Regions from separate parts of the Weizmannia sp. FSL W8-0676 genome, predicted to be linked through region 2. Evidence: a T-box and tRNA genes for the amino acid it is inferred to sense, from the RefSeq annotation. Region 2 holds a T-box; the other holds one or more tRNA genes.

Evidence for each region. The T-box of region 2 lies ahead of pheS (phenylalanine--tRNA ligase subunit alpha). A T-box ahead of a tRNA ligase gene usually reads a tRNA of that ligase, here a tRNA-Phe.
Region 1: it has a tRNA-Phe gene. The T-box ahead of pheS (phenylalanine--tRNA ligase subunit alpha) is inferred to sense a tRNA for this amino acid. The anticodon was not compared.

Annotation. Positions count from the first base shown of each region.
Region 1 covers NZ_CP151954.1:2,438,197-2,442,966, reverse strand. Annotated here, with positions in the region: rRNA gene NST20_RS12160 (23S ribosomal RNA) at 1-1,461, shown strand, start outside; rRNA gene rrf (5S ribosomal RNA) at 1,638-1,753, shown strand; tRNA gene NST20_RS12150 (tRNA-Asn) at 1,760-1,834, shown strand; tRNA gene NST20_RS12145 (tRNA-Ser) at 1,839-1,928, shown strand; tRNA gene NST20_RS12140 (tRNA-Glu) at 1,942-2,013, shown strand; tRNA gene NST20_RS12135 (tRNA-Val) at 2,025-2,100, shown strand; tRNA gene NST20_RS12130 (tRNA-Met) at 2,110-2,183, shown strand; tRNA gene NST20_RS12125 (tRNA-Asp) at 2,196-2,271, shown strand; tRNA gene NST20_RS12120 (tRNA-Phe) at 2,290-2,365, shown strand; tRNA gene NST20_RS12115 (tRNA-Thr) at 2,370-2,445, shown strand; tRNA gene NST20_RS12110 (tRNA-Tyr) at 2,454-2,535, shown strand; tRNA gene NST20_RS12105 (tRNA-Trp) at 2,544-2,617, shown strand; tRNA gene NST20_RS12100 (tRNA-His) at 2,626-2,701, shown strand; tRNA gene NST20_RS12095 (tRNA-Gln) at 2,709-2,780, shown strand; tRNA gene NST20_RS12090 (tRNA-Gly) at 2,784-2,858, shown strand; tRNA gene NST20_RS12085 (tRNA-Cys) at 2,864-2,937, shown strand; tRNA gene NST20_RS12080 (tRNA-Leu) at 2,947-3,028, shown strand; gene NST20_RS12075 (YetF domain-containing protein) at 3,270-3,482, opposite strand; gene NST20_RS12070 (hypothetical protein) at 3,531-3,734, opposite strand; gene NST20_RS12065 (LLM class flavin-dependent oxidoreductase) at 4,108-4,770, shown strand, end outside.
Region 2 covers NZ_CP151954.1:2,046,384-2,051,153, reverse strand. Annotated here, with positions in the region: gene NST20_RS10120 (hypothetical protein) at 1-163, shown strand, start outside; gene sspI (small acid-soluble spore protein SspI) at 190-402, opposite strand; gene NST20_RS10110 (RNA methyltransferase) at 506-1,261, shown strand; T-box leader at 1,601-1,834, shown strand; gene pheS (phenylalanine--tRNA ligase subunit alpha) at 1,883-2,920, shown strand; gene pheT (phenylalanine--tRNA ligase subunit beta) at 2,933-4,770, shown strand, end outside.

The sequences.
Region 1 (4,770 bases), 390 kb from region 2:
GGGGACGCAGGAGGATAGGGCAAGCGCGACACTGGTTGATCGCGTCCAAGCAGTTAGGCCGGTGCGGAGGCAAATCCTTCGCGCCAAGGCGGAGCTGTGATGGCGAGGGAAATTAAAGTACCGAAGTTCCTGATTCCACACTGCCAAGAAAAGCCTCTAGTGAGGTGAAAGGCGCCCGTACCGCAAACCGACACAGGTAGGCGAGGAGAGAATCCTAAGGTGAGCGAGAGAACTCTCGTTAAGGAACTCGGCAAAATGACCCCGTAACTTCGGGAGAAGGGGTGCTTTTTGGGGTGTATGCCCCGGGAAGCCGCAGTGAATAGGCCCAGGCGACTGTTTAGCAAAAACACAGGTCTCTGCGAAGCCGCAAGGCGAAGTATAGGGGCTGACACCTGCCCGGTGCTGGAAGGTTAAGGAGAGGGGTTAGCCGCAAGGCGAAGCTCTGAACTGAAGCCCCAGTAAACGGCGGCCGTAACTATAACGGTCCTAAGGTAGCGAAATTCCTTGTCAGGTAAGTTCTGACCCGCACGAAAGGTGTAACGATCTGGGCACTGTCTCAACGAGAGACTCGGTGAAATTATAGTACCTGTGAAGATGCAGGTTACCCGCGACAGGACGGAAAGACCCCATGGAGCTTTACTGCAGCCTGATATTGAATTTTGGTACAGCTTGTACAGGATAGGTAGGAGCCTTGGAAACCGGAGCGCCAGCTTCGGCGGAGGCATCGGTGGGATACTACCCTGGCTGTATTGAAATTCTAACCCGCACCCCTTACCGGGGTGGGAGACAGTGTCAGGCAGGCAGTTTGACTGGGGCGGTCGCCTCCTAAAAGGTAACGGAGGCGCCCAAAGGTTCCCTCAGAATGGTTGGAAATCATTCGCAGAGTGTAAAGGCATAAGGGAGCTTGACTGCGAGACTTACAAGTCGGGCAGGGACGAAAGTCGGGCTTAGTGATCCGGTGGTTCCGCATGGAAGGGCCATCGCTCAACGGATAAAAGCTACCCTGGGGATAACAGGCTGATCTCCCCCAAGAGTCCACATCGACGGGGAGGTTTGGCACCTCGATGTCGGCTCATCGCATCCTGGGGCTGTAGTCGGTCCCAAGGGTTGGGCTGTTCGCCCATTAAAGCGGTACGCGAGCTGGGTTCAGAACGTCGTGAGACAGTTCGGTCCCTATCCGTCGCGGGCGCAGGAAATTTGAGAGGAGCTGTCCTTAGTACGAGAGGACCGGGATGGACGCACCGCTGGTGTACCAGTTGTCTTGCCAAAGGCATCGCTGGGTAGCTATGTGCGGAAGGGATAAGTGCTGAAAGCATCTAAGCATGAAGCCCCCCTCAAGATGAGATTTCCCACAGTTTATACTGGTAAGATCCCTGAAAGATGATCAGGTTGATAGGTCCGGGGTGGAAGCGCGGCGACGCGTGGAGCTGACGGATACTAATCGATCGAGGACTTAACCAAATAGAAAAGTGAAGGCCGCCTTGAAAAAGGTGCGCTGGAGCTAGACAATTCTCAAAGTTAGAAGTAAAAACGCATTCTCCGTTTACAGTTTTTTCTCCCATCCGGTTTTCAGGGAATCACATAATTCCTGTTGATAAGAAATGAAAACTTTGTTATAATGATTTTTGTCATTAAGGTCCGGTGGCGATGGCGGAAAGGTCACACCCGTTCCCATCCCGAACACGGAAGTTAAGCTTTCCAGCGCCGATGGTAGTTGGGGGTTTCCCCCTGCGAGAGTAGGACGCTGCCGGGCTTGTATTCCGCAGTAGCTCAGTGGTAGAGCAATCGGCTGTTAACCGATCGGTCGTAGGTTCGAATCCTACCTGCGGAGCCATCATGGAGAGCTGTCCGAGAGGCCGAAGGAGCACGATTGGAAATCGTGTAGGCGGCTAAAAGCTGTCTCAAGGGTTCGAATCCCTTGCTCTCCGTCATGATCCATATGGCCCGTTGGTCAAGCGGTTAAGACACCGCCCTTTCACGGCGGTAACACGGGTTCGAATCCCGTACGGGTCATCATTATAACTGGAGGATTAGCTCAGCTGGGAGAGCGTCTGCCTTACAAGCAGAGGGTCGGCGGTTCGATCCCGTCATCCTCCACCATTTTATCATCGCGGGGTGGAGCAGTCTGGTAGCTCGTCGGGCTCATAACCCGAAGGTCGCAGGTTCAAATCCTGCCCCCGCAATTTACATATAAAGGTCCCGTAGTGTAGCGGTTATCACGCCTGCCTGTCACGCAGGAGATCGCGGGTTCGATTCCCGTCGGGACCGCCATCCATTTTACATAATTGTGGCTCGGTAGCTCAGTCGGTAGAGCAAAGGACTGAAAATCCTTGTGTCGGCGGTTCGATTCCGTCCCGAGCCACCATTTGGCCGGTCTAGCTCAATTGGTAGAGCAACTGACTTGTAATCAGTAGGTTGGGGGTTCAAGTCCTCTGGCCGGCACCACGCAATATGGAGGGGTAGCGAAGTGGCTAAACGCGGCGGACTGTAAATCCGCTCCCTCAGGGTTCGGCGGTTCGAATCCGTCCCCCTCCATTTTTTAAAGGGGCATAGTTTAAAGGTAGAACAGAGGTCTCCAAAACCTCCAGTGTGGGTTCGATTCCTACTGCCCCTGCCATTATGATGGCGGTTGTGGCGAAGTGGTTAACGCACCGGATTGTGGCTCCGGCATTCGTGGGTTCGATTCCCACCATCCGCCCCATATTTATTGGGCCATAGCCAAGCGGTAAGGCAACGGACTTTGACTCCGTCATGCGCTGGTTCGAATCCAGCTGGCCCAGTATGCGGAAGTAGTTCAGTGGTAGAACATCACCTTGCCAAGGTGGGGGTCGCGGGTTCGAATCCCGTCTTCCGCTCCATTGATGGCGGCATAGCCAAGAGGTAAGGCAGAGGTCTGCAAAACCTTTATCACCGGTTCGATTCCGGTTGCCGCCTCCATCATATCATGCCGGTGTGGCGGAATTGGCAGACGCGCACGACTCAAAATCGTGTTCCTTCGGGAGTGTCGGTTCGACCCCGACCACCGGTATAATAGCATCACATTGAAAGCTGATGCCAAATGGAACGCTTCTCAAGATAAAGAGAAGCGTTTTTTTATTGCAATTATATTATTGAAGCCGAGGCCAATTTAAGTGGCTGCTTGAAAGCGTACACTTGTGAGTATCTATAGTTGTTTAACTTGTACAAAAAGGGAATTGATCTAATAAGAAAGGTTTGGAAATACTATCTTAGATTTTCCTTTTATAATGAGAACAGAACTGGGCAGCCTACTATTTACTAGGGTTGTTTTTTCTTTTTTTTACCGTAATCGTCCCATCTTTTTCAAGATAGGCCTGGTCAATTTCATCAAGCAAAAATACGCCCTGCTTTCTCAATAACTCCGACAGTTGATTCATATCAATTTTATTTTTTTTCAGTACGACTTTGTTAATTTTTCCTTTATCGATAATCACCGTTTTATCCCCGATAAGGAATTTTTCCAGTTTATCATAGCGATAAATGAGGATGTCAAAAATGATTTTAATGATGACCTAAACAGAAAGCATCACAAGAATGTAGTACCATTTTACACTTGAGTCATAAAGGCCGTTGCCGACGATTTCAGACAGCATTATGCTCCAGATGAAGTCGATTGGCGTAAGGTTTGAAATGCTTTTGGCGCCGGTACATTTTAGACAAAAAATGAGCGCAAGAAAGCCCATAATCAATTTTAATAAGTCCATGCCAATTTGCATCGCTAACCCCCTCCTTTAAAAGGTCCGGTTTTCTCTCGATTGTTCACTTTTACGGGGCTTTCCAACGATTGATCCAGTTATGCATACTGCTTCAACAAGCAGTCTATTTTCCATTTCGCCAACTTCATGAAGTTTGGATACCAATGCTCTTTCTGCTGCTTCTATTGGGAAGCTTGTACCCGAAACACCCAACGCCCATGGGTCCGATCATACGAGCACTGTTTTTCATTGCATTTTCCCTTAATTTCAGTATCATAAACGAACGTTCTCATCATTGGGATACACCGGACAGGTTAGGCAAATCATTTTGTTTTGGGAATCTGTTATTTTACAATAGATCTATCTTCACGAGTAGAAGGAAAGGAAGCGGACAATGGGTAGTCAAAAAAAGTTGAATGACGTTGCATTTTCGGTTTTAGATTTGATCCCCGTTTTATCTGGAAAGACACCGGCAGATTCGTTTAAAAATAGCCTAAGCCTCGCACAGCATGTTGAAAATTGGGGCTACAAACGATACTGGCTCGCGGAGCACCATAATATGGTGGGAGTAGCCAGCTCTGCAACGGCTGTTTTAGTCGGGTATATAGCGGCAGGGACGAAAACCATCCGTGTCGGGTCTGGCGGTGTGATGCTTCCAAATCATGCACCGCTTGTCGTGGCTGAGCAGTTTGGAACACTGGGTTCCATCTATCCAGGCAGAATTGATCTCGGCCTTGGCCGTGCGCCGGGTACAGACCAATTGACAGCTGCGGCGCTCAGAAGGAATTTAAGGGGCGGGGAAATGGATTTTCCGGATAATGTCCAAGAACTGATGAACTATTTTCTCTCGGATAAAGAACGCAGGACGTATGCACGGGCCGTCGTGGCAGAAGGGGTGGATGTTCCGGTTTGGCTTCTTGGGTCAAGTACATACAGTGCCACACTTGCTGCCAGGCTCGGCCTGCCGTTTTCGTTTGCAAGCCATTTTGCACCAGCGCAATTGTTTGATGCTTTATACCTTTATCGGGAGAACTTCAAACCGTCCAAGTATTTGCAA
Region 2 (4,770 bases):
AAAAACGTACAACAAGGAAATAAGCGCTTCTATTATCGGATTTTTTGTCGTTTTGTCTTCCATTCAGTTAAACAAAGTGCCGATCGGTTACGGCCGGCATAAAAGGAATCTAGCATCCTTCATTGCAACTGTAAACGGGTTGGAAAAGCCGGTGCACATATAAAAGGAGCGGCTCTTTCCGCTCCCTTGTTACATCTGTCCCAGCCCCTGCTCGAGCGTTTCCAGCATCATTTTTTGTTCCTGTGTATCCGCATGGTTCCAAATGATTTCAAAGAGGACGCCGAGCCCCGGGAGCATTTTTTCTTCGCCCCTTTGAATGGCATCGACAATCGTATCTTTTAACTGATCCTGCGTGTCATCTTTTACATTGTGAATGACTGCTTTCCGCAAGTCCAAATCCATTTCGGTTCAGCTCCTTTGATCGTTTCACTGCTAGCATTTCACATGGCCACTATTTTTATGTATACTATTCCAAGGAAAACTTAACGAAAAGGGAGCAAACACGTTGAAATACATACAATCCTTGCAAAATCCGCAAGTAAAGCATTGGAAAAAACTCGCCGCGAAAAAAGAACGCGAAAAAACATTTACTTATTTGCTGGAAGGGTTCCATCTTGTCGAAGAAGCGCTGAAAGAGGAAGTGGTGGCAGAAATCATCGTTGAAGAAGGCGTAGACCTGCCAAACCGCTGGAATACGGAAGGGGTGCCGGTGATAACTGTCACGCATGAAATCAGCAAAACACTTGCCGATACAGAAACGACGCAAGGCATTTTTGCCGTGTGCCGGATGAAAAAACAGCCGTCCAAAATCATCGGCAGGCGTTATCTTTTAATTGATGCCGTGCAGGATCCTGGCAATACCGGCACGATGATCCGGACGGCGGACGCAGCCGGGTTTGATGCCGTTATTTTCGGCAACGGCACGGCGGATCCGTACAGCCCGAAAGTGTTGCGTGCGGCACAAGGAAGCCATCTCCACGTCGGGCTTTTAAAAGGCGATTTAAACATGTGGATTGAAAAACTGAACGAAGCGGCAGTGCCGGTTTACGGAACAGCGCTTGAAAACGGCGTAACTTTTCGCGATGTAAATCCAGGCGATGCCTTTGCGATCCTTGTCGGCAATGAAGGAAGCGGCGTACACCCCGGCTTGCTTGCGCAAACGGAACAAAACCTGTCCATCCCGATTTTCGGCAAAAGTGAGTCGCTGAATGTTGCGGTGGCAGCCGGCATTTTAATGTATGACTTTGCAATGCGGGCGTAACCTTTGGCGGAAATAATGGATGCCACCTTTGCTGCCCCGTGTTTGAGGCAGAAAAGCAGGCCTTATCCATGCGGTGAACGCGGCACCAGAAGAAGATGAAAAACAGCCGGCACCATTTTTCAGGATAGGCGCCAAAAGGCAATCGAGGCAGACGATTTTTCATGAGGGCGGCTGCGTTGTTTGGCCAGGATAAACAGGGACAACCGCGTGGCCAAAGCGTCCATTTATTGCGGAAAACGGGAAATATTCCGTGCCAAAACGGCCGGGCCCATGCCTATTGTCACTTTCCGTTTGAAATTGCGGGCATTTCCCGCTATAATAAAAAATAACTGAAAAATGATAAAAACCATGACAGGGAAAAGTAGTTTGATCTTCGCCATGCAGGGAGAAAATGCCGCAGACTGGAAGCATTTTTATGGGGAAATGAAGCGAAGTTCACCCCTCGAGTTGCCGCTTGGACCATTGCTTGCAATGTAAAGGCGGGACGGTTAAAAGCCGTTATTGAAATGAAGCGAACATAATTTAGTTATGTTAACTAGGGTGGTACCGCGAACCATTAGCCTCGTCCCTTTTCCAGGGCGGGGCTTTTTTAACGCCCAAAACCTAAAGGAGGTACAAAAAATGGAAGAAACGTTGAAAGCACTGCAAACCGAAGCGCTTGCCAAAATTGAAGCGGCTGCTGATTTAAAAACGCTGAACGGGATCCGTGTCGCCTATCTCGGCAAAAAAGGCCCGATTACGGAAGTTTTGCGCGGCATGGGGAAGCTGCCAGCGGAAGAACGGCCGAAAATGGGCGCGCTCGCCAATGAAGTGCGTGCCGCCATTCAAGCAGGTATTGAAAAGAAACAGGCGGCATTGGAAGCAGAAGCCGTCGAGAGGCAACTGGCATCCGAAAAAATTGATGTCACGCTGCCGGGCCGCCCGGTAAAAGCAGGCAGCCACCATCCGCTTACAAAAGTCATTGAGGAAATCGAAGACTTGTTTATCGGGATGGGCTATACCATTGCCGAGGGGCCGGAAGTGGAAACCGATTACTACAATTTTGAAGCGCTGAACCTGCCGAAAGGGCACCCGGCACGCGATATGCAGGATACCTTTTACATAACCGATGAAATGCTGCTTAGGACCCATACTTCACCGAACCAGGCGCGGACAATGGAAAAGCATCACGGCAAAGGGCCGGTCAAAATCATCTGCCCGGGGAAAGTGTACCGCCGCGACAATGATGATGCGACACATTCCCACCAGTTTATGCAAATTGAAGGGCTGGTTGTTGACGAAAACATCACGATGGCCGATTTAAAAGGGACGTTGGAAGTATTTGCGAAAAAATTATTCGGCGAAGACCGCGAAATCCGGCTGCGCCCGAGCTTTTTCCCGTTCACCGAACCGAGTGTTGAAATGGATATTTCATGCAAGATGTGCGGCGGGCACGGTTGCCATGTATGCAAAGGCACCGGCTGGATTGAAATTTTGGGCGCCGGCATGGTCCACCCGCGCGTATTACGGATGTCCGGCTTTGATCCGGAAAAATATACCGGTTTTGCATTCGGCATGGGGCCGGAGCGGATTGCGATGCTGAAATACGGCGTTGATGACATCCGCCACTTTTATACAAATGACATTCGTTTTTTACGGCAGTTTTCCGTACAAGAATAAGGAGGGTCAAACATGTTTGTTTCATATAAATGGCTGCAAGAATATGTGGATTTGGACGGCATTTCGCCGGAAGAATTGGCTGAAAAAATTACGCGGACCGGCATTGAAGTCGAAAGCGTGGCATTTAAGGGGGAAGGCATTAAAAATGTCGTTGTCGGGCATGTATTGGAAAAAGAAAAGCATCCGAACGCCGATAAATTAAACAAATGCCTGGTCGATATCGGGGAAGGCGAGCCTGTCCAGATTATTTGCGGCGCGCCAAACGTCGATAAAGGGCAGAAAGTTGCTGTTGCCAAACCGGGCGCCTGGCTGCCGGGGCATGTGAAAATCAAACGTTCGAAACTGCGCGGCGAGGAGTCGAACGGGATGATCTGCTCGCTGCAGGAACTCGGTGTTGAAAGCAAGCTCGTCCAAAAAGAGTACGCAAACGGCATTTATGTGTTCCCGGATGATGTGGAAGCGGGGCAGGATGTGCTGCCGCTTTTAGGATTGGATGACACCATTATCGAACTGGGCCTCACCCCGAACCGGGCGGACTGCATGAGCATGCTCGGTGTTGCTTACGAAGTGGCGGCGATACTCGGGAAAGATGTGAAATTGCCGGAAACAAAAGTGCAGGAAGCAGCCGATAAAGCTGCTGATGCCATTTCGGTCCGCGTCGATGCAAAAGAAGCGGCGCCGCTTTACACATTAAAAGTCATCCGCAATGTGAAAATCGGCCCGTCCCCGCTCTGGATGCAGGCACGGCTCATGGCAGAAGGAATCCGCCCGCACAACAATGTGGTCGACATTACGAACTATATTTTGCTCGAATACGGCCAGCCGCTGCATGCGTTTGACTATGACAAGCTCGGTTCCAAAGAAATTGTCGTCCGCATGGCGCATGAAGGGGAAAAGATGGTGACGCTCGATGGCCAGGAGCGCACGTTAAAAGACGTCCATCTTGTCATTACGAGCGGCACTGAACCTGTCGCAATGGCCGGTGTCATGGGCGGCGCCAATTCAGAAGTAACCGAAACGACGGCAAACGTGCTTTTGGAATCCGCCTATTTTGATGCCGGAACGATCCGCGCGGCTTCAAAAGACCACAGCCTGCGCAGCGAGGCAAGCAGCCGCTATGAAAAAGGGGTTGATCCGAACCGCGTCCTGCCTGCATCAGAACGGGCCGCCATGCTGATCAGCAAATATGCGGGCGGGGAAGTGCTCGCCGGGACGGTTGCCGAAAACCATTTGCATATTGAGCCGGCTGTTGTCACCATTACGCTGGAAAAAATTAACCGTGTGCTTGGAACGCAAATTTCAGCGGAAGAAGTGCTCCGTATTTTCAAACGCCTCCGGTTTGAAGCATCATGGGAAGACGGCCGTTTTACCGTTATTGTGCCGACCCGCCGCGGCGATATTACGATTGAGGAAGATCTGATTGAAGAAGTGGCGCGCCTGTACGGCTATGACCTGCTGCCAAAGACATTGCCGGCGGGCAGGGGAACGCGGGGCGGCTTGAACGCCATCCAGCAAAAACGCCGCGCCACGAAACGTTTCCTTGAAGGAGCGGGGCTGTACCAGGCAACCACGTATTCTTTAACAAGCGAAGAAAAAGCACACCAGTATGCGCTTGAAAAACGCGAACCGGTCCGCGTCGCCATGCCAATGAGCGAAGAACGCAGTGTGCTGCGCTTAAGCCTTTTGCCGCATCTTTTGGAATCTGTCGCGTATAATGTCGCGCGTAAAAACGAGTCGGTTGCATTGTATGAAGTCGGCAATGTCTTTTTAAAAAAGGCGGACGGGGCACAGCCGGAAGAGCAGGAACACCTCGCCGGCGCCATCACCGGGCTTTGGGTTGCCAACTTGTG